DNA from 3 places in the Streptomyces sp. NPDC031111 genome. Region 2 is predicted to be linked to each of the others. Evidence: riboswitches for the same ligand, from Rfam matches in the RefSeq annotation. Region 2 holds a riboswitch; each other region holds the start of a gene.

Region 1 (7,372 bases), on a different contig from region 2:
CGCGGACCCGCTCGCGGGAGACACGGGAGTGGTGGATGGCCTCGGAGTCGTACTCGGGGAGGTCCTGGGCGATCGCCGACACGGTCGTGACCGAGCCCGCCAGGCCGACCAGGGTGTGCGCCTCGCGCAGCGGCACCGTCTCCTCGGCCTGGTCGAGGGCCGCCTCGATGTCGGCGCGCATGGCGGCGATCTGCTCCTCGGTCGGGGGGTCCGTCACCGCCCCGTCCCGCACCAGGTGCCGCTCGGTCATCCGTACGCAGCCGACGTCCACGGAACGGGCGGCGCGTACGTGGTCGTCGCCCACGACGAACTCGGTCGAGCCGCCGCCGATGTCCACGACCAGGAACGGACGGTGCAGGTCGGTCCGTCCGGTCAGCTCCTTGGTGGCCCCGGTGAAGGAGAACTCGGCCTCCTGGTCGCCGGTGATGACCTCGGGCTCCACGCCCAGGATGTCCAGCACGCCGCGCACGAACTCGTCGCGGTTCTCGGCGTCGCGGGAGGCGGAGGTGGCGACGAAGCGCAGGTGTTCCGCGCCGTGCTCCTTGATGATCTCCGCGTACTCGCGGCAGGCGGCGAACGTCCGCTCCAGCGCCTCCGGCGCCAGCCGGCCGGTGCGGTCGACGCCCTGGCCGAGCCGGACGATCGTCATCCGCCGGTCCAGATCGGCGAGTTCACCGGTCCGGGGGTCGGCGTCGGCCACCAGCAGCCGGATGGAGTTCGTACCGCAGTCGATGGCGGCGACCCGGGTCACTTGCCGTCCTCCTTCGCGGGCAGCGTCACGCACGCGCCCTTGCGCCACCACTCCGGCAGCATCGCCAGCGCCTCGTCGCCCAGCGGGTTGACCCCGGGGCCGGCGGCGAGCGAGTGGGCGACCAGCACGTGCAGGCACTTCACCCGGTCGGGCATGCCGCCCGCGCTGGGGAAGTTCTTCAGCTCCTCGATCTCGTCGCGGCGCCGGATGTAGTCCTCGTGCGCCGCGCGGTACGCGGCCGCCAGCTCCGGGTCGGTGGCCAGCCGCTCCGTCATCTCCTTCATCACGCCGTTCGCCTCCAGCGTCCCGATCGCGGAGTTCGCCTTCGGGCAGGTGAGGTAGTAGAGCGTGGGGAAGGGCGTGCCGTCGGGCAGCCTCGGCGCGGTCTCCACGACGTCCGGCTGCCCGCAGGGGCAGCGGTGCGCGATGGCGCGCAGACCGCGCGGGGGCCGCCCGAGCTGCTGCTTGAAGGCCTCGACGTCCGCGTCGGTGGGCTCGGTGCGCGGGGTCGTGGGCAGATCAAACAACGTCAGCGCGGAGCGCTGTCCTTGGGGGGTGGTGGTCGGGCGACGGGCGGGCGTGTCCATAGTGTCTTTCTACGGCTTTCTGCAAAGGGTCACTGGTCGGCGGCGTCGGCCTTGTCGACGCCGTCCCAGACGTTCGAGTACCAGGGGCGGTCGGCGGCCTCGAGATCGGTGCGGGACTTCTGGGCCGTACCCGGGTCGATGACGATGTAGCCGGTCTCGCCGGGCATGACGTAGTGCAGCCGTCGGCGGATCTCCTGCTCGGCGTACGCGTCGTCCTGCCAGCGCGCCTTCATGTCGCGCAGCCGTTCGACCCGCTGGCGGGTCTCGTCCTGCTCCTGCTGGAGGTCGGCGATCTCCGCGCGCTGGGAGACGTACTGCCGCATGGGGTAGGCGAGGGCCACGATCAGGGAGCAGACCACCAGGGCGAGCAGCGCCGCCCGGCCGGTCAGCCGGGAGCGGCGGGCCTGGCGCTTGGTCTGCGAGCGGTAGACCCGGGCGGCGGTCTGCTCACCGATCAGCCGGATCCTGGTCGCGGTGGAGAAACGGTCCCGGTCCTTCACCGCCATGGCTCCGCCTCTCGTTCACCGTCATACGTGCGTACGTCCCCGCACACGGTACGGGACCGGGTACGGGGACGTACGTACGACGCTTCCTACAGGAGTGGTGCTCAGCCCTTGAAGCGGGGGAAGGCCGAGCGGCCGGCGTACACCGCGGCGTCGTCGAGGATCTCCTCGATGCGCAGCAGCTGGTTGTACTTGGCGACGCGCTCGGAGCGGGCCGGGGCGCCCGTCTTGATCTGGCCGCAGTTGGTGGCGACGGCCAGGTCGGCGATGGTGACGTCCTCGGTCTCGCCGGAGCGGTGGGACATCATGCACTTGAAGCCGTTGCGCTGGGCGAGCTCGACGGCGTCCAGGGTCTCGGTCAGCGAGCCGATCTGGTTGACCTTGACCAGCAGGGCGTTGGCGGCGCCCTCCTCGATGCCGCGGGCCAGGCGCTCCGGGTTGGTGACGAACAGGTCGTCGCCGACGAGCTGGACCTTGTCACCGAGCTTGGCGGTGATGGTCTTCCAGCCCTCCCAGTCGTCCTCGAACAGCGGGTCCTCGATGGAGACGAGCGGGTACGCGTCGACGAGCTCGGCGTAGTACTCGGTCATCTCGGCGGCGGAGCGCTCCTTGCCCTCGAAGGTGTAGGAGCCGTCCTTGTAGAACTCGGACGCGGCGACGTCGAGGGCGAGGGCGATCTGCTCGCCGGGGGTGTAGCCGGCCTCCTTGATGGCCTCGAGGATGAGGTCGAGGGCCTCACGGTTGGAGCCGAGGTTCGGGGCGAAGCCACCCTCGTCGCCGAGGCCGGTGGCCAGGCCCTTGCTCTTCAGGACCTTCTTCAGCGTGTGGTAGACCTCGGCACCCCAGCGCAGGGCCTCGGAGAAGGACTCCGCGCCGATCGGGGCGATCATGAACTCCTGGATGTCCACGTTGGAGTCGGCGTGCGAGCCGCCGTTCAGGATGTTCATCATCGGCACCGGGAGCAGGTGCGCGTTGGGGCCGCCCAGGTAGCGGAAGAGCGGCAGGTCGCTGGCCTCGGAGGCGGCGTGGGCGACGGCGAGCGAGACGCCGAGGATGGCGTTGGCGCCGAGTGAGCCCTTGTTGTCGGTGGCGTCCAGGTCGAACATCGCCTGGTCGATCAGGCGCTGCTCGGTGGCGTCGTAGCCGACGAGCTCCGGGCCGATCTGCTCGATGACGGCCAGTACGGCCTTCTCGACGCCCTTGCCCAGGTAACGGTTGGCATCGCCGTCACGGAGTTCGATGGCCTCGAAGGCGCCGGTGGAGGCGCCGGACGGGACGGCGGCACGACCCGTGCTGCCGTCGTCGAGGCCGACCTCGACCTCGACCGTGGGGTTGCCTCGGGAGTCCAGGATTTCCCGGGCTACGACGACGTCGATGGACGGCACGAGCATCTCCTTCTTGGATGTGACGCGGGTGAGCAGGACCCCGGGGGGTCTTGCGAGACCGAGCCTAACCGGCTCCGGGCGATCGGCCAGCGGTCGACCGTCCCGTGGACAGAACCGAGAGTAAATTGTTTCCGAACGGAACAAAGACGTTTCCCGGAAACAGGACGGAACCGGTGCCGGTCATGACGTGAAAACCCCGCCCCGGTGCGTACGGGGGAAAACGCACCGGGGCGGGGAGCGGGGAGGCCGCTGCTGCTTACTTCAGGTGCAGCTGCTGGCCCGGGTAGATGAGGTCGGCGTCGTCGACGATGTCGTCGTTCAGCTCGAACAGCTTGGCCCAGCCGCCCTCGACGTCGTGCTCGGCGGCGATGGAGCTGAGGGTGTCGCCCTTGACGACCTTGTACTCGCCGTCGCCCTTCGCGACCTTCTTGCCGGTCGGGGTGGTGACGGTCTTCTTCTCGGCCTTCGGCTCGGCGGCCGGGCGCTCGGCGGAGCGGGACGCCTTCTGCTCGGCCTCACGGGTCTCGGTGGAGCCGGTGCTCTGCGAGGAGCCCGAGTCGTCCGAGGCGGAGCCGGTGTAGGCGGCGTTGGACAGGCCCTTGCCGCAGACCGGCCAGGCGCCCTTGCCCTGGCCCGCGAGGACCTTCTCGGCGATCTCGATCTGCTGGGCCTTGGTGGCCTGGTCGGCGGTGGCGGCGTACTGGGTGCCGCCGTAGCCGGCCCAGGTGGAGGCGGAGAACTGCAGACCGCCGTAGTAGCCGTTGCCGGTGTTGATGGACCAGTTGCCGCCGGACTCGCACTGGGCGACGGCGTCCCACTCGGAGGCGGTGGCGGCGGAGGCGTTGCCGGCCGCCATCAGCGGGGCGGCGACGGCGGCGGAGGCGACACCGGCGACGGCGATCGCGCGGGTGGCCTTGGACGGACGACGGTGCTTGCCCTTGCCGGAAAACAGCATGGATGGATCCCCTCACCGACGCCTGCGAGGTGAGCTGTCGGGTTCGGGCCGGTTGAGTTGCCCGGCCACGTCCCTCCCGGGACGCGGCTTCACCCCAAGCCGGATCCGGCGTCAACTGCCCGGACACGGCGCTTACCTTGGGTCCCCCGCTCCTGCCTACGGCGCATGACGCGACGACTGTTCCCGTGCTGCCACTGGCAGGATTCGGCGTGGCGGCAGCCGGGGCCCGCGGTGGCGAGCGGTCACGACCGTAGACACGCGATCCGCGGAATTTCAAAGACGATCAGGGCTTCTGAGACCTATCTCTCACAGCCTTTAAACCGGACATTCACCGCGAACCATGACGCCAACTACCGCCGCGTCCATGCCCTTTCGGGTGTCACCTTTCGCCCGGTTCGACCCCGACCTCGAGCTCCTGGCCGGGCAGGATGAGGTCCGGGTCGGCGCCGACGACCTGCTCGTTCTCGGCGTAGAGCGACCGCCATCCGCCGTCGAGCTCAAGGGAGTCGGCGATGGACGACAGACTGTCGCCGGTGCGCACGGTGTACGAACCGTCGGCGGCGTCGCGGGATGCGTCGGTTCCGCGCGAGGCATGCCGGCCGGACGAACCGGGCGTGCGGTCCGCACCCGCGCCCTCCTCGGCACTGGCGCCGCGGTGGCGGCCATTGCCGCTGTTCTGCCCCTCGGTGACCGCCGAAGAACCTTCACTCTGCCCGGACTTGTCCGACTCGTCACTCTTCGGGGTGGCCGAGGCGGAGGGGGAGGCGCTGGATCCGTCGTCCGAGCCGGTGTCCGAATCGCCGCCCGACTCGGTGGATTTGTCCGACTCAGCCGATTCATCGGCCGAATCCTCACCATCGGACGACGGGTCGGCGGTGGCCGACGGAGAGGAGGAAGCGGACGATTCACCGGAGTGGGACGATCCGGACGAGTCCGAGGAATCGGATGAATCCGAGGAGTCGGAGGAGTCGTCCGAGGAGCCGGACGGGTCCGACGTCGGGTCCTCCGACACGCCCGTGTCGATGTCCGCCGACGCCGAGTCCTGGTTCAGGCCCGCGAGCAGTCCGCAGGCCCGCCACGCGCCGACCCCCCGGTCGGCGAGGACCCTCTCGGCCACGGCTATCTGCTGGCCCCGGCTGGCCTGGTCGGCGCTGGGCGCGTAGTCCAGGCCGCCGTAGTTCTCCCAGTCGTCCTGGGTCAACTGAAGGCCGCCGTAGTAGCCGTTGCCGGTGTTCTGGCTCCAGGAGCCGCCGCTCTCGCACTCGGCGACGCGGTCCCAGGTCGAGCCGTCGGCCGCGCTGGCGCTGCCCGCCCCGAGGAGCGGGATCGCGATGGCGGAGCCGGTCACTCCGGCCGCGACGAGGAGAGCCGGAGCCTGGCGGGGGCGACGGTGCCGACCGTTCCCGGAGAGCATGCGGAGACCTTTCGCGAGACAGCAATGACCGGCGCGGCGAAGGGATACCGATACACCGCACTTGATGGGTGAACGTATCGGCAGACGATCACTTGTCACAAGTTCATGCCGCGCAGATCACGTGAAGATCACAGAGTTGAGGGCGTGTCATGTTTGCGCGGGTCCTGCCGTGGGGACAGGAGTGAATTCCACGGGGAGGGTGCGCAGTCCGCGCATGATGAGGCCGCCCCGCCAGCGGAGTTCGGCCGGTTCCACCGCGAGCCGCAGGTCCGGCAGACGGGTCAGCAGGGTGGCGAGCGCGGTCTGGCCCTCCAGGCGGGCCAGCGGGGCGCCCAGGCAGTAGTGGATGCCGTGGCCGTATCCGAGGTGCTGGTTGTCGCGCCGGCCGAGGTCGAGCAGGTCCGGGTCGGCGAACCGTTCCGGATCCCGGTCCGCGGCGGCCAGGACGACGAGGACCGGGTCACCGGCCGCGACGTGCTGCCCGCCGATGGTGACCGGCTCGGTGGCGAACCGCCACGTGGCCAGCTCCACCGGACCGTCGTAGCGCAGGAGTTCCTCGACGCCGGTCTCCAGCAGACCGCGTTTCCCGGCGGCGAGGGACCGTTGCAGACGTTCACGCTGACCGGGGTGGGTCAGCAGGGCGTAGGTGCCGTTGCCGATCAGGTTGACGGTGGTCTCGAAACCGGCGAACAGCAGGATGAACGCCATCGCGGCGGCCTCGTTCTCGGTGAGGTGCTCACCGTGGTCGGAGGCGCGGATGAGGCCGGAGATGAGGTCCTCGCCGGGGGCGGGGTCGGCGGGGAGCGCCTCGCGCTTGCGGTGGATCAGCTCGGCGAGATACCCGCGCATCTTCTTCACGGACCGGGCGACGCCACCGCGCGGCCCTCCGCCGTGACGGATCATCATGCCCGCCCAGTCCCGGAAGTCGTCCTGGTCCTCGCGCGGGACGCCGAGCAGGTCGCAGATGGCGTAGATGGGGAGGGGGAAGGCGAACTCGTGGATGAGGTCGGCGGAGCCGTTGTCCGCGAACCGGTCGATGAGCCCGTCGGTGAGCTCCCGCACCCGGGGCGCGAACTCGGCGACGCGGCGCGGGGTGAACGCCTTGCTGACGAGCCGGCGCAGCCGGGTGTGGTCCGGCGGGTCGATGTTGAGCAGGTGCGTCATCAGCTCGGCCTGCCGCTCCCCGGGGATCCCGGTCTTCCCCTTGGCGTGCGCCGGCTCGTCGTGGTGCGCGGGGTTCTTGGACAGCCGGCTGTCGGCGAGGGCCTGCTTGGCATCGACGTACCGCGTGACCAGCCACGCCTCGACCCCACTGGGCAACCGCGTCCTGCGCACGGGCGCGTGCTCACGGAGCCAGGCGTAGGCGGGATAGGGATCGGCGGCGAACTCCCAGGTGAAGAGTTCGGGAGCGGCGGGCTGGTCATGCATGCGGCGACCCTAACGGGCGGGACACCTCAGGGGGCGCGGGGCAGCACCCTCAGGGGCGCGGGGAACTGCGCGAAGGGGGGTCCGGGGGCGGAGCCCCCGGGGACGGGACGGGAAGGGGCGGCGGGGGCGAAAAACCCTCCCGGGCGCCGCACCCCCGCTCTCAGCCCTCGCGCCCCTCCGCGAAGCGAATCGCGTCGCGATACACCCGCGCCGCCGCCCGCAACGCCGCCTCCGGATCAACCCCCGCCGCCTCCGCCCGCACCGCCAGGGCGAGCAGTTCGTAGCCGATGCCCTCACCCATCGGGAGGGGGACGGAGAGGTCGGCGGTGCGGACGCGGGACGCCAGCTT
Region 2 (7,372 bases):
CTGGGAGGGGGCACCGGCGAGACCGAAGGACAGGACGGCTCCGGCGGCGGGGTCGATGACCGCCCGTACGACGGTGTCGACGCCGCGCGGCGCCATCCGCTGCACCACGGGGCGCAGCTCCTCGGGAGTGCCGAACAGCTCCGTCAACTCGGCGTACGCCCGGCGCAGTTGCTCCTCGTCGGCCAGGTCCAGGCGGACGCCGCCCAGGTCGGCGCGGTGCCTCAGGTGGGGGGCGGTCGCCTTGAGGGCCACGGGGTAGCCGAGGGAGCGCGCGGCCTCGGCGGCGGTGCCGGGGTCCGGGGCGGGGACGGCGCGGTGGACGTGGATGCCGTAGGTGCCGAGCAGGTCGCAGGTCTCCACGGTGCCGAGGGTGAGGCCCTGTCCGCGCGAGAGCAGCCCGCCGATGAGCGCGGCGGCGCCCCGTTCGTCGATGTCCTCGTACTCGGGCACCTTCCCGGGCTCGCCGGCCTCCCGCCGCCACTGCGCGTACGCGACGGCCTGGGCGAGCGCCCGGACGGCACGTTCGGTGGCGGGGTAGGCGGGGATGAGGTGGGCGCCCTCGGGGGGCGGCGTGGCGCGGGCGGACGGACCGCCGTCGGTTCCGGCGGGTGCCCGGTCCGGCGTCCCGTCGCCGGCGGGCGGCGCGCCCCGGAAGGCGCCCGCCGGGGCCTGTGGGGCCGTGCTGGTGGCGGCCGACAGGGCCGCCGCGAGGCCGCCGAGTTCCACGTGGACCACGAGGACCGGCTTGGACGGGGTCGCGGGGGAGGCCGAGCGCAGGGCCTCCGCCAGGGCCGCGTCGCCGACCGAGCCCTCCCCCACCGCCGGGATCGCGGTCACGACGACCGCGTCGCACGTGTCGTCGGCCAGGGCGCGGGAGAGCGCGGCGTGGAAGTCCGCCGCCGAGGCGGCGGTGGTGAGGTCGAGCGGGGGATGCGGACGCAGCCCCTCGGCGAGGCAGGCGTCGTAGGTGAGCAGGCCCAGGGACTCGGAGTTGCCGAGGATCGCCACCCGGGGCCCGGCCGGCAGGGGCTGGCGGGCGAGCAGCAGGCCCGCGTCGACCAGCTCGGTGATGGTGTCCACCCGGATCACCCCGGCCTGCCGCAGCAGCGCGGACACCGTCTCGTGGGGCAGCCGGGTCGCCCGTACGGCATGTCCCCGTGGCCCGGAGCCGTGGCGTGCGCCCTGGACGACGACCAGCGGCTTCGCCGCCGCGGTCCGGCGGGCGAGGCGGGTGAACTTGCGGGGGTTGCCGATGGATTCCAGGTACATCAGGACGACATCGGTGTCGGGGTCCTCGTACCAGTACTGGAGGACGTCGTTGCCGGAGACGTCGGCCCGGTTGCCGGACGACACGAACGTGGACACGCCGGTGACCCCGGTGACGCCGCCGCCGCGCCGGTGCAGACGCGACAGCAGGGCGACGCCGATGGCGCCGGACTGGGCGAACAGTCCGATCCGGCCGGGGCGGGGCATCTCGGGGGCGAGCGAGGCGTTCAGCCGTACCTCCGGAGAGGTGTTGATGACGCCGAAGGCGTTCGGGCCGATGATCCGCATGCCGTACGCGCGTGCCTGCCGTACGAGGGCGCGCTGGCGTTCGCGGCCGTCGGGGCCGGACTCGGCGTAGCCGGCGGAGACGACGACGAGGCCCTGCACCCCGTGCTCGCCGCACTCGGTGACGATCTCGGGGACGCGGTCCGCGGGCACCGCGACGACCGCGAGGTCGACGTGCCCGTCGATGTCCCGCACCGAGCGGAAAGCGGCCACCCCGCCGAGCTCCTTCTCCCCCTCCCCCAGGGCCCGGTTCACGGCGTACAGCCGGCCGGTGAACCCGGTGTCCCGCAGGTTGTCCAGGACGCCGCGGCCCACGCCGCCGGGTGTGCGGCCGGCGCCGACGACGGCCACCGAGCCGGGGGCGAGCAGCCGCTGCACCGAGCGCGCCTCGGCGCGCTGTTCGCGCGCGTACTGCACGGCCATGGAGCGGTCGGTGGGTTCGAGGTCGAACTCCAGCCGGACGACGCCGTCCTCGAAGCTGCGCTTCTGGGTGTACCCGGCGTCGGTGAACACCTTGATCATCTTGTTGTTGGCGGGCAGCACCTCGGCCGCGAACCGGCGGATGCCGCGCTCCCGCGCGACGGCGCCGATGTGCTCCAGCAGGGCGGAGGCGACGCCCCGGCCCTGGTGGGCGTCCTGCACCAGGAAGGCGACCTCGGCCTCGTCGGCCGGTACGGACGCGGGCGTCCCGTCGGGCCCGATCCGGTCGTAGCGTACGGTGGCGATGAACTCGCCGCCCACGGTGGCCGCGAGTCCCACCCGGTCCACGAAGTCGTGGTGCGTGAAGCGGTGGACGTCCTTGGCGGACAGGCGAGGGTAGGGCGCGAAGAAGCGGTAGTACTTCGACTCGTCCGACACCTGCTCGTAGAAGCTGACCAGGCGCTCGGCGTCATCAACGGTGATGGGGCGGATGCGCGCGGTGCCGCCGTCGCGCAGCACCACGTCGGCCTCCCAGTGGGCGGGGTACTCGTGCCGGTCCGACGAGGTCTGCATGCGCCCCAGCGTACGGCTCGCGTACGACAACGGCGCGAGGCAGTCTGTGGTGGACGAACAGCCGGACCGAGGCCGCGGTCCGGCTGTCGCCGGGAGCGGGAGCGGGTGCCGCCCCGGGCACGCTTCACGATGTGGGAAACTGGTCTAGACAACCCTGAACAGCGAAGGGCAGCAACACATGGCTGAGCGCCGCGTCAACGTCGGCTGGGCCGAGGGTCTCCACGCCCGCCCCGCCTCCATCTTCGTCCGAGCCGCCACGGCCGCAGGCGTCCCGGTGACGATCGCCAAGGCCGGGGGCAACCCCGTCAACGCGGCGTCGATGCTGGCTGTTCTGGGCCTGGGCGCCCAGGGCGGCGAGGAGATCGTCCTCGCGTCCGACGCCGAGGGCGCGGACGCCGCCCTGGACCGACTGGCGAAGCTGGTCGCCGAGGGTCTCGAGGAGCTCCCCGAGACCGTCTGACAATTCCAACGGCGCGGGGATCATCCGTCCCGTCACGGAATCCACCGCACCGAAGAAAGGTCCGCCCGAGCCATCGGGCGGGCCTTTCCTTTTCCCTTTTCGGGCAGCAGAAAAATACCCTGGGAAAAGGGCACCCTCTTTGTATACGGCGCCCGTGTTAATGCCGGAGGCTCGGAATGTTTACGGGATGTTGCGAGTTCCTCACACGGTCCGTGCGGGCGCCGCGGTCGGCGCCGGCGGCGAAACGCAGCCGGTGCCCTGCGCTCGCGCGCTCGGTGTGCAGCGCCGTGACCGCCCGCGCGCGGTCGCCGTCGCCGCGCGCCACCGCGTCCACGATCGCGCCGTGCTCCGCCCAGTACTCGACGGGGTCGGCGGGCCCCTCACTGGAGTACATCCAGGCGATCTTGTGCCGCAGCTGGGTCAGCGTCGACGTCAGCGCCGGGCTGCCGGAGGCCTGGGCGAGCGTCTCGTGGAACCAGCCGCTCAGGGAGCGCAGGTCGTCGCTGTTGCCCTGGCGGGCGCGCTCCTGCCCGAGCCGGACCAGGCCGCGCAGCACCTTCAGATGGGCCTCGGTGCGGCGCTGCGCCGCACGGGAGGCACCCAGCGGCTCCAGGAGCATGCGCATCTCCAGCAGGTCGGCGGCCTCCTGCTCGGTGGGTTCCGCGACGCAGGCGCCCGCGTGCCGCCGGGTCACCACGAACCCCTCGGCCTCCAGCGTGCGCAGCGCCTCCCGGACGGGGACGCGGGAGACGCCGTAACGGCGGGCGAGGACTTCCTCGGTGAGCCGGCCGCCGCGCTCGTAGACACCCGCGACGATGTCGTCCCGGATCGCCGTGCACACCGAGTGCGCGGGAATACGCATGACCGACCTCCGGCTTAATCCCCGTGAAACGTCGTCGATGGACGTGTGTTCCGTGACTCTATTGCAATGAGGGGGAATTTCCGACGGCGGGCCGGAATCCATGCACTTTTTTTGGACAAGCGGCCCCTGAAAACGCCGAAGGCCCCGGCTCGGGAGCCGGGGCCGCGCCGAAGGCAGGGCGTCAGAGGTTCACGCCGTGCCCGCGAAGGTAGGCGACGGGGTCGAGGTCGGAGCCGTACTCGGCGCTCGTACGGGCCTCGAAGTGCAGGTGCGCCCCCGTGACGTTGCCGGTCGCGCCGGAGAGGCCGATCCGCTGCCCGGCGGTGACCTGCTGGCCCACCGTGACGGAGATGGACGACAGGTGGCCGTACTGGGTGTACGTGCCGTCGTTCATCCTGATGACGACCTGGTTGCCGTACGAGCCGCCCCAGCCGGCCTCGACGACGGTGCCGATGCCGACCGACTGGACCGGGGTGCCGCTCGCGGCGTGGAAGTCGACACCGGTGTGGCTGCCGGAGGACCACACGGCGCCGCCGGTCTTGTAGCCGGTCGAGACGTACGAGCCGGGGATCGGGGAGACGAAGGTGTTGAGCCGCTCGCGCTCGGCCTCGCGCGCGGCGCGCTCCTTCTCCGCGCGGGCCTTCTCGGCGGCCTTGGCCGCCTTCTCGCGCGCGGCCTCCTCGGCGGCCTTCCGCGCGGCGGCCTCGGCGGCCTCGCGGGCGGCCTCGTGCTGGGCGGCCGCCTGGGCGTCGATCCGGTCGGCGACCGCGTCGCCCAGGGTGACGACGGGGGTGAGGCCGGTCCGTGCGGCAGCGGGTTCGGCGGCGAGCGCGGGGGCCGCGAGGGAGCCGACGACGCCGGTGGAGGCGAGGGCCGCGACGCCCGCCGCACGGGCGGTGCCGCGCTGCGTCCGGCTGGGACGACGGTGCTTCCCGGTGGCGCGGGTGAACGCCATGTACAGGCTGGTCCTTTCCTTCCCTCTCGCCTACCGGGTTAGCTGACGGGTTCGGAGCAGGAAGGTCTCCTACGGGCCCCCTCGCGACACGCGCGGGCGCCCGATTCACCCCAGGGACTGCGGTGGGTCCCCGGCTCCCCTGGCTCGCGCCGTACGGGGACTCGGCGATGACTGTCCGGTGCCGCGGATGCGGCGCACTGCCCGACGAACAGCCCGGACGACGCTAAGCAGGCCGTCTTCCAATCCCCAAACGGATCCCGGGTTTTGTAGCGCATCCCACAGGGCAGACAGGCAACTTCCGCCCCGATTCGGGCATAAGCGGGCCCTGGTGACTTTCGTGTCACCAGGGCCCGTACGCGCGTGTGTCCCGGCGGATCGCTACTCGGCCGCCACGACGGTGACTTCACCGATGCCGAGGGCCTCGACGGGCGCCTTGATCTGCGCCGCGTCACCGACGAGTACCGTCACCAGACGGTCCCCCGGGAAGGCGTTCACGACGGCCGCGGTCGCCTCCACGGTGCCGGTCGCGGCCAACTGCCGGTACAGGTCGGCCTGGTAGTGGTCGGGCAGGTGCTGCTCGACCTGGTCGGCCAGGGTGCTCGCGACGGCCGCGGCGGTCTCGTACTTGAGCGGCGCGACCCCCACGAGGTTCTGCACGGCGACGTCGCGCTCGTCGTCGGTGAGCCCCTCCGCGGCGAGCGTGCGCAGCACCGTCCACAGGTCCTCCAGAGCGGGACCGGTGTTCGGGGTGTCGACCGAGCCGCTGATGGCGAGCATCGCGGCGCCCGTGCCGTCCGGGGCGGACCTGAGGACCTGGCCGAACGCCCGTACGCCGTAGGTGTAGCCCTTCTCCTCGCGCAGCACGCGGTCCAGGCGGGAGGTGAGGGTGCCGCCGAGGCAGTACGTGCCGAGCACCTGCGCGGCCCACACCCGGTCGTGCCGGTCGGGGCCGATGCGGCCCAGCAGCAGCTGCGTCTGGACGGCGCCGGGGCGGTCGACGATCACGACGCGGCCGGTGTCGTCGGCGACCACCGGCGGAATGGGCCGGGGCTCGGCCGGGGAGCCGGTCCAGGAGCCGAGCGTGTCGCCGAGCAGCGCGTCCAGGTCGATGTCCGTGAGGTCGCCGACGACCACCACGGTCGCCGTCGCCGGGCGGACGTGCTTCTCGTAGAAGGCGCGTACGGCGGCCGAGTCGATGCCGGCGACCGTGTCCTCGGTGCCCTGGCGGGGGCGCGACATGCGCGAACTCGCCGGGAACAGTTCCTTGGAGAGCTCCTTGGCGGCACGACGGGAGGGGTTGGCCAGCTCGTGCGGGATCTCGTCGAGGCGGTTGCGGACGAGCCGCTCGACCTCACTGTCGGCGAACGCGGGCGCCCTCAGGGCGTCGGCGACCAGTCCGAGGCCCTTCGCGAGCCGTGAGGCCGGGACCTCCAGGCTGAGGCGGACGCCGGGGTGGTCGGCGTGCGCGTCGAGGGTGGCGCCGCAGCGCTCCAGCTCGGCGGCGAACTCCTCGGCGGAGTGCTTGTCGGTGCCCTCGGAGAAGGCACGGGCCATGATCGTCGCGACGCCGTCGAGCCCGGCCGGCTCGGCGTCCAGGGGTGCGTCGAGGAGCACCTCGACGGCGACGACCTGCTGGCCGGGGCGGTGGCAGCGCAGCACGGTCAGGCCGTTGTCGAGCCTGCCGCGCTCGGGGGCCGGGAAGGCCCAGGGCTTGGCCTCGCCGGCCTGCGGCTGCGGGTGGAAGTCCATCGTGGCGAGCTGCGTCACTTCGCCGCCTCCTCGTTCTCGTCGGTGCCGGCGACCGCGGCGGCTTCCTCGGTGTCCTCGGCCTCGGGGGCGACGGGCTCGTAGACGAGCACCGCGCGGTTGTCGGGGCGCAGGCGGGCCTTGGCGACCTCCTGCACCTCCTCCGCGGTGACCTCCAGGACCCGCTGTACGGCGGTCAGGGCGAGCTGCGGGTCGCCGAACAGGACGGCGTACCGGCACAGTTCGTCGGCGCGGCCCGCGACCGTGCCGAGCCGGTCCAGCCACTCGCGCTCCAACTGGGCCTGCGCGCGTTCCATCTCCTCCGCCGTGGGGCCCTCCGCGGCGAACCGGGCGAGCTCCTCGTCGATGGCGGCCTCGATGACCGGCACCTCGACGTCGCCGGAGGTCTTCACGTCCAGCCAGCCCAGGGAGGGGGCCCCGGCCAGCCGCAGCAGCCCGAAGCCGGCGGCCACGGCCGTGCGGTCGCGGCGGACGAGCCGGTTGTAGAGGCGCGAGGACTCGCCGCCGCCGAGGACGGTGAGCGCCAGGTCGACGGCGTCGCACGCGCGCGTGCCGTCCTCCGGCAGCCGGTAGGCGGCCATCAGCGCACGCGCGGGGACCTCCTCCTCCACGATCTCCCGCAGCTGCTCGCCGATGACCTCGGGCAGCGCGCCGTCGCGCGGCGCGGGCTTGCCGTCGTGGCCCGGGATGGAGCCGAAGTACTTCTCGATCCAGGCGAGTGTCTGCTCCGGGTCGATGTCGCCGACGACGGAGAGCACGGCGTTGTTCGGCGCGTAGTACGTGC
Region 3 (7,372 bases), on a different contig from region 2:
CTCATCGCGCGGTACTACGTCCAGCGGCTGGGGGGCGACACCCGCGTGCGGACGCTGGTCACGCTCGGCACCCCGCACTCCGGCACCCGTGTCGCGCCGCTGGCGAACGCACACCCCATCGTGCGCCAGATGCGCCCCGGCTCACCGGTGCTCGAGGAGCTCACCCAGCCGGCGCCGGGCTGCCGTACGCACTTCGTCGCGTTCTGGAGCGACCTCGACCACATCATGGACCCGCTGGAGTCGGCGTGCATCGAGCACCCCGACCTGACGTCCGTGAACGTACGGGTGAGCGGCGTCGGCCATCTCGCGCTGCCCGTGCACCCGGCCGTGGCGACCGGCATACGCCAGGCCCTGGACACGGCGCTCCCCGGAGAGCCGGCCGCCGGCCGCCCGGGCGGCCTGACCGTGGCCTGACGGCCGCAAACGGGGCGGCCACCCGGAGACGGCGGCGGCGCGACACGCCCGGCGCCGGTGCCACGTGACAACCGAAGGGGGCATATACCCCTCGACGGAAACCGAACAACAACGGTCCGGGACAGCCGACTTACCGCCGTCGACCCACTCACGATCTCGAACAGACTTCGAACAAAGAGCCAAGACCGCGCCCGCCGTCCGCCAAAAGACGACTGATTGCCCGTTTCCTGCGCGCGTGAAACCTGAGGAAGATTGTCGTGCCCGCGTACCGCCGGGTACAGTCGCCGCACTGCTCTGGCAGCCCCTGTTGTCGAGGCGAAAGAGAAGTTGGTGAACGACCGTCACCCGTCGGGGACCATGGCCCCGGCTCCGGCTTCCGATGCCGACTCGGCGCCCTACGCGTCGTACGGCTCCCAGGAAGCCCAGTACGGAGACTTCACCACGTACGGCGGCTACGACGCCACCGGTTTCTCCGCGACCCACTTCGGGACCGGCGCCCACACCACCGGGAGCTTCGCCGCCGACCCCCTCTTCGGCGACCTCCCGGGCAGCGGACACGACACCGGCGGACACGACACCGGCGGCTACGACACCGCGCACTGGACCACGGGCGGCCACGACACCGGGCAGTACGACGCGTACGCCGTCCAGCAGCCGTCCGCGTACGACACCGGCGGCTACGACGCGACCGCCTGGACCACCGGTCAGCATCCGATGACGATGATCCCGCCGCAGGCCACCTCCCCGGAGGCGAGCGGCCAGTGGGACTCCGGTGAGTGGCTCCAGCCCGACCAGGCCGGAAACCCCGCCGCCCTCACCCAACAGTGGGACTGGGGCACACAGACCTTCGACAGCGGCGTCTACGACGCCACGCAGTGGAACTCCGACGGCGGCGAGGCGGCCGCCCAGGAGCCCGCGGCCGACGCCTACGCGCCGCAGACCGAGTCGTTCGAGTCCTTCGACCAGGAGTCCCCCGCGGACCCCGAGGCCGACGGGCCCGCCGACACCGGTGAGATGCCCGCGGTGTCCCTGCTCGACGAGCAGGAGGAGTCCCTTCCGGTCCCGGCGCCGCGGGCGGCCTCACGCTCCGGTTCCCGGTCCCGCCGCCGTACGCCCGCCAAGCGCTCCGCGCTGCTGACGGTGGCCGTGCCCTCGGCGTGCGTGATGGGCGTCGCCGGTATCGCCGCGGCCTCGGTCGGCGGCCTGACCGACGACGGCGGCCAGGACACCACGACGACCGCCGCGGACGCCCAGCCGGTGAAACCGTCCGCCGCCAACATCAAGCTGGACACCCAGCTCGAAAGCCTCGCCGCCGGCGCCGACGACTTCGCCGACCGGGCCAGCCGCACCCAGGAGCGCATCGACCTCAAGGCACAGCAGGAGGCCGAGCGCAGGCGGGCGGCGGAGGAGGCGGCCCGCAAGGAGCGGCTGCGTCCGAAGTTCGCGCTCCCCGTCGCACAGCACGGACTCAGCGCCTACTACGGCCAGTCCGGCATCAACTGGATGTCCGTCCACACCGGCATCGACTTCCCCGTCTCGTACGGTGCGCCGGTGATGGCCGCGACCGACGGCACGGTGCGCACGCAGTACAACTCCGCCTACGGCAACATGATGATCGTGACGGCGAAGGACGGCACGGAGACGTGGTACTGCCACCTCTCCAGCTACCAGATCCCCTCCGGCTCGACCGTGAAGGCCGGCGACCGGATCGCGTTCTCCGGGAACTCGGGCAACTCGACCGGCCCGCACCTGCACTTCGAGGTCCGCCCGGGCGGCGGCTCGGCGATCGACCCGCTCGCCTGGTTCCGCAGCCACGGCCTCGACCCGTCGTAGGAGCCGGAGGCCCCGTAGGACCGTCCCCCCGACGGGTCGCGGCCCGCCGCTACAGCTTCTCCACCGGCGCGTACCGCAGCAGCAGCCGCTTGGGCTTGGTCTCCCCGAAGTCGATAGTCGCCTCCGCGTTCGCCCCCGTGCCCTTCACGGCGACCACGGTGCCGAGCCCGAACTGGTCGTGCGTGACCCGGTCCCCGACCGCCAGCGACACCACGGGCTTCTCCGATGTCCGCCGGGTGGCGAAGCCGGACGCTCCCGAAGCCGACGAGCGGGAGCGGGACGACGACAGCGAGGCCGCCACCCCCGACACCGGGCCGGAGGACACGGGCCCGCTCGCCCCCGTCCGCTTCCACTCCAGGTGGGCGGCCGGGATCTCCTCCAGGAACCGCGAGGGCGGGTTGTAGGAGGGCTGCCCCCACGCGCTGCGCAGCGTCGAGCGGGTCAGGTACAGCCGCTCCCGCGCACGCGTGATGCCGACGTACGCCAGGCGCCGCTCCTCCTCCAGTTCCTTGGTCTGGCCGAGGGCGCGCATGTGCGGGAAGACGCCGTCCTCCATGCCGGTGAGGAAGACGACCGGGAACTCCAGTCCCTTGGCGGTGTGCAGGGTCATCAGGGTGATGACGCCGGAGCCGTCCTCGTCCTCGTCGGGGATCTGGTCGGAGTCGGCGACCAGGGCGACCTGCTCCAGGAAGTCGGACAGCGCGACCGACTCGCCCTCCCCGCGCTCCTGCTCGAACTCCAGGGCGACAGCGGCGAGTTCCTGGAGGTTCTCGATCCGGGTCTCGTCCTGCGGATCGGTGGAGGCCTGCAACTCGGCGAGGTAGCCGGTGCGTTCGAGGATCGCCTCCAGCACCGTGGCCGGGCCCGCCCCGGAATCCACGACCGTACGGAGGTCCTCCATCAGCGTGTTGAACCGCTTCACCGCGTTCGATGACCGCGCGGCCATGCCGTACGCCTCGTCGACGCGCTTCAGCGCCTGCGGGAAGCTGATCTTCTCGCGCTGTGCGAGGGCGTCGATCATGGCCTCCGCGCGGTCGCCGATGCCCCGCTTGGGGACGTTGAGGATGCGGCGCAGCGGCACCGAGTCCTCGGGGTTGGCGAGCACCCGCAGATAGGCCAGGACGTCCCGGACCTCCTTGCGCTCGTAGAAGCGGACGCCGCCGACGACCTTGTAGGGCAGGCCGACGCGGATGAAGATCTCCTCGAAGACACGGGACTGGGCGTTGGTGCGGTAGAAGACGGCGACGTCGCCCGCCTTGGCCTCCCCCGCGTCCGTGAGGCGGTCTATCTCGTCGGCGACGAACTGCGCCTCGTCGTGCTCGGTGTCGGCGACGTACCCGGTGATCCGGGCGCCCGAGCCGGCGTTGGTCCACAGGTTCTTCGGCCGGCGCGACTCGTTGCGCTCGATGACGGCGTTGGCGGCGCTCAGGATGGTCTGCGTGGAGCGGTAGTTCTGCTCCAGCAGGATCGTCGTCGCGTCCGGGTAGTCCTCCTCGAACTGGAGGATGTTGCGGATCGTCGCGCCGCGGAAGGCGTAGATCGACTGGTCGGCGTCGCCCACGACGCACAGCTCTGCGGGCGGGACCTCGGCCTCCGGCGGTACGTCGACCGGGTGCTCGGAGGTGCCGACGAGCTCGCGGACCAGGGCGTACTGGGCGTGGTTGGTGTCCTGGTACTCGTCGACCAGGACGTGGCGGAAGCGGCGGCGGTAGTGCTCGGCCACGTCCGGGAAGGCGCGGAGCAGATTGACCGTCGTCATGATCAGGTCGTCGAAGTCGAGGGCGTTCGCCTCGCGCAGCCGGGACTGGTACAGCGCGTAGGCCTGGGCGAGGGTCTTCTCGAAGCCGTCGCCCGCCTGGGCCGCGAAGTCCTCCTCGTCGATCAGCTCGTTCTTCAGATTGCTGATCTTGGCGCTGAAGGACTTCGGCGGGAAGCGCTTGGGGTCGAGGTCGAGGTCGCGGCAGACCAGGGCCATCAGCCGCTTGGAGTCGGCGGCGTCGTAGATCGAGAACGACGACGTGAAGCCGAGCTTCTTGCTCTCGCGGCGCAGGATGCGCACGCACGCGCTGTGGAACGTCATGACCCACATGGCGTTGGCACGCGGGCCGACGAGCTGCTCGACGCGCTCCTTCATCTCGCCCGCGGCCTTGTTGGTGAAGGTGATCGCGAGGATCTGGCCCGGGTGGACGTGCCGCTCGGCCAGCAGATGGGCGATGCGGTGGGTGAGCACGCGGGTCTTGCCGGAGCCGGCGCCGGCCACGATGAGCAGCGGGGAGCCGGAGTGCACGACGGCGGCGCGCTGGTTGTCGTTGAGCCCTTCCAGCAGCGCGGCGGAGTCGATCACCGGGCGCGGGGCGCCGTCGCGGTAGTAGGCGTCCCTCTCCGGCGGCACGTCGAACTTCCCGCCGAACAGGTCGTCCGGAATCTGCTCCGGTACGTGCTCGTCCTCGGGCGGTGGCGGGGGCTCGTCCGAGGGGCCCCGCTGGGCCTGGAGGTCCGCCAGGAAGCTGTCGTCAAAGAGGCTGCTCATCGCTCTCCGAGTCTAGGGCGCCGCACCGACAACCCGGGGCCACCCCGGGAACATCCCTGGTTTCCGGCCGTCGGGCCGGAACGCACACCCGCCGGCACCGCACCCGCACCCTGAGTGACCGGACGCACAAGGTCACGAAAATGTATCGGGCATATCACCCATCAACCTTCACAGGCGCCACACCAGTTGGCTACGGTGCGGGCGGGCCGTACGACCCCCACCGGCGAACCCCGCCGGGCCGCGCGGCCCCCGCCGAGTCCGTCACTGCCCGCCGTGGCAGCCGGAGCCGGGGACCCACCGAGACCTTGGGGTGAATCGGCCCACTCCTTCGTGGAGCGGCCGTAGGGCAACCCTTCCGAAGCACCACCCGCCCGAACCCGACAGCTAACCCGGTAGGCGGAGCACTGGAAGGAGTCGCCTCCCTTGGCGTCGCACCGCAAGTCGCGCACCCCCGGCCCGCGCGTGGCAGGCATACGGACCCCGGCCCTCGCCACCGCCGCCCTGACCTCCGTGGCGCTGCTGTCCCAGACGGCCAACGCCGCCCCCTCGGACGACAGGCCGAGCCTGGAGGAGGTGGAGAAGAAGGTCGACGACCTGTACCGCCAGGCGGAGTCGGCGACCGAGAAGTACAACGCGGCCAAGGAGAAGACCGCGAAGCAGCGCACGCGCGTCGACACCCTCCTCGACGACGTGGCCAAGCGCACGCAGCGGCTCAACGAGGCGCGGGAGGAGCTGGGTTCCTTCGCCGCCGCCCAGTACCGGACCGGTGCCGGCGTCCCCGACACGGCGACCTTCCTGCTCGCGGACACGCCGCAGGACATCTTCGACCAGCGCCAGGTGATGGACCGGATGACCGGCCGCCAGAAGCAGGCGGTCGACGACTACGTCACACAGCAGTCCCAGACGATGAAGAAGCGCCAGGAGGCCACCAAGAGCCTCGAGACGCTCACCGAGTCACAGGGCGACCTGAAGACGGCCAAGGCCACCGTCCAGAAGAAGCTCGCCGACGCGCGCGAGCTGATGTCGAAGCTGACCGCCGAGGAGAAGGCGCGGCTGGCGGCGATCGAGAAGAAGAAGCAGGAGGAGGCCGCCCGCAAGGCCGCCGAGCTCGCCCGGCAGCAGGCGGAGCAGCAGGCCGAGGAGGAGGCCGCCCAGCAGGAGGCGGCCCAGCAGGACAGCGGCACCTCGGGCTCGTCCGAGTCCTCCGGCTCGACCACCTCCCCGTCGACGTCGACCGACTCCTCGTACGCCGCCAAGGCCGAGAAGGCCCTCGCCTTCGCCCGCGCGCAGATCGGCAAGCCGTACGTCTGGGGCGCCACCGGCCCCGGCTCCTACGACTGCTCCGGCCTCACCCAGGCCGCCTGGAAGGCCGCCGGCGTCACCATCCCGCGCACCACCTACGACCAGGTCGACGCGGGCACGACGGTCCCCGTCTCCCAGGCCCAGCCCGGTGACCTGGTCTTCTTCTACGACGACATCACCCACGTGGGCATCTACATCGGCAACGGGATGATGATCCACGCCCCGAAGCCCGGTACGTACGTCCGCGAGGAGTCGATCTACTACGACGGCGAGTCCTCGATCCACAGCATCGTGCGCCCGGCCTGATCGTCACCGGGCGCCGGAGGTGGACAGGGGTCAGGTCCAGAGCACGGCGATGAAGACGTTCGCCGTGGTCAGCAGCCCGACGAGGCCGAACATGCCCTTGTCCACCTTCTCCTCGTCCCGCTTCACATAGACCAGGCCGAGGATCACGATCAGCAGCGCCAGCTTCACGCCGATCTTGATGTTGTCGACGGAGTAGTCCTGCGCCTGGTTGAGGCCGACCAGCACCACACCGGTGACCAGCATCGTCAGCGCGCCGTGCAGCATCGCGGGGACGAACCGGGCGGTGCCCTGGCCCATCGCCTTGATCTGGGTGAGGAAGCCGCCGAGGAGCGAGGCGATACCGATGATGTGCAGACCGACGAAGAGGTGGATGAGTACGTCCATGGGGCCGGAGCCTAACCATCCCCACCCCATAGCAGTCCGCCGCCCTCACCTCCCCGCCCTTCCCCACATCGGTCATCACACAGAGTGAAGGCGACGAAGCCGGGACCGGATCGCGGTCACTTACGGTCACCCGTCGGTCCGGTCGCGCCAGTTCCGCACAACCCGTTACCGGGGCGGCGCGGCCGGGCCTAGCGTCCTCCCCCAGGTGACCGGCTCTCCACCGCCGCCCGGACCAGGGGCGGCAGCCGGCCACCACCGCCGAGAAAGGTCCGGCGGCGGACGGCTCCCCCTGTGCACCCCCCGCCGCCGGACCGACGGACGGGGGTCCGCTCCCGGCGGTCGTCGGAAAGGAGCAGGAGTCCAGGTGGCAGCGCACCGCAGGACCCGGCAGCGCGTGACGGGCGGCACCAGGGCCCGCACGGCCGCCGCCATCGCCCTCGCCGGCGCGGCCACCGCGACCGGCCTCGACGGGACGGGACACGCCGAACCGCAGCCGACACCGGGCCGGGTGAAGGCCGACGTGGACCGGCTCCACCGGGAGGCGGAGGTCGCCACCGAGAAGTACAACGGCGCGAAGGAGAAGGCCGACTCGGCGCAGCGGCG

Evidence for each region. Region 2 has a riboswitch for cyclic di-AMP ahead of ACZ470_RS29040 (M23 family metallopeptidase). Riboswitches for the same ligand answer to the same signal wherever they lie in the genome.
Region 1: linked by a shared signal. The riboswitch ahead of ACZ470_RS31835 (transglycosylase family protein) and the one ahead of ACZ470_RS29040 (M23 family metallopeptidase) in region 2 are both predicted to bind cyclic di-AMP.
Region 3: linked by a shared signal. The riboswitch ahead of ACZ470_RS05565 (C40 family peptidase) and the one ahead of ACZ470_RS29040 (M23 family metallopeptidase) in region 2 are both predicted to bind cyclic di-AMP.

What each region holds. Positions count from the first base shown of each region.
Region 1 is NZ_JBVIGS010000019.1:98,251-105,622, reverse strand. Features, by position in the region: gene ACZ470_RS31855 (Ppx/GppA phosphatase family protein) at 1-751, opposite strand, end outside; gene ACZ470_RS31850 (DUF501 domain-containing protein) at 748-1,338, opposite strand; gene ACZ470_RS31845 (FtsB family cell division protein) at 1,368-1,844, opposite strand; gene eno (phosphopyruvate hydratase) at 1,946-3,226, opposite strand; gene ACZ470_RS31835 (transglycosylase family protein) at 3,483-4,181, opposite strand; cyclic di-AMP (ydaO/yuaA leader) riboswitch at 4,186-4,355, opposite strand; gene ACZ470_RS31830 (transglycosylase family protein) at 4,561-5,595, opposite strand; gene ACZ470_RS31825 (cytochrome P450 family protein) at 5,743-7,023, opposite strand; gene ACZ470_RS31820 (nucleoside triphosphate pyrophosphohydrolase) at 7,184-7,372, opposite strand, start outside.
Region 2 is NZ_JBVIGS010000016.1:100,521-107,892, forward strand. Features, by position in the region: gene ACZ470_RS29025 (bifunctional acetate--CoA ligase family protein/GNAT family N-acetyltransferase) at 1-2,544, opposite strand, end outside; gene ACZ470_RS29030 (HPr family phosphocarrier protein) at 2,723-3,004, shown strand; gene ACZ470_RS29035 (GntR family transcriptional regulator) at 3,162-3,866, opposite strand; gene ACZ470_RS29040 (M23 family metallopeptidase) at 4,048-4,821, opposite strand; cyclic di-AMP (ydaO/yuaA leader) riboswitch at 4,834-4,998, opposite strand; gene ACZ470_RS29045 (M16 family metallopeptidase) at 5,200-6,588, opposite strand; gene ACZ470_RS29050 (M16 family metallopeptidase) at 6,585-7,372, opposite strand, start outside.
Region 3 is NZ_JBVIGS010000002.1:398,540-405,911, reverse strand. Features, by position in the region: gene ACZ470_RS05580 (esterase/lipase family protein) at 1-414, shown strand, start outside; gene ACZ470_RS05575 (M23 family metallopeptidase) at 772-2,247, shown strand; gene pcrA (DNA helicase PcrA) at 2,297-4,777, opposite strand; cyclic di-AMP (ydaO/yuaA leader) riboswitch at 5,037-5,193, shown strand; gene ACZ470_RS05565 (C40 family peptidase) at 5,201-6,385, shown strand; gene ACZ470_RS05560 (hypothetical protein) at 6,416-6,769, opposite strand; gene ACZ470_RS05555 (C40 family peptidase) at 7,134-7,372, shown strand, end outside.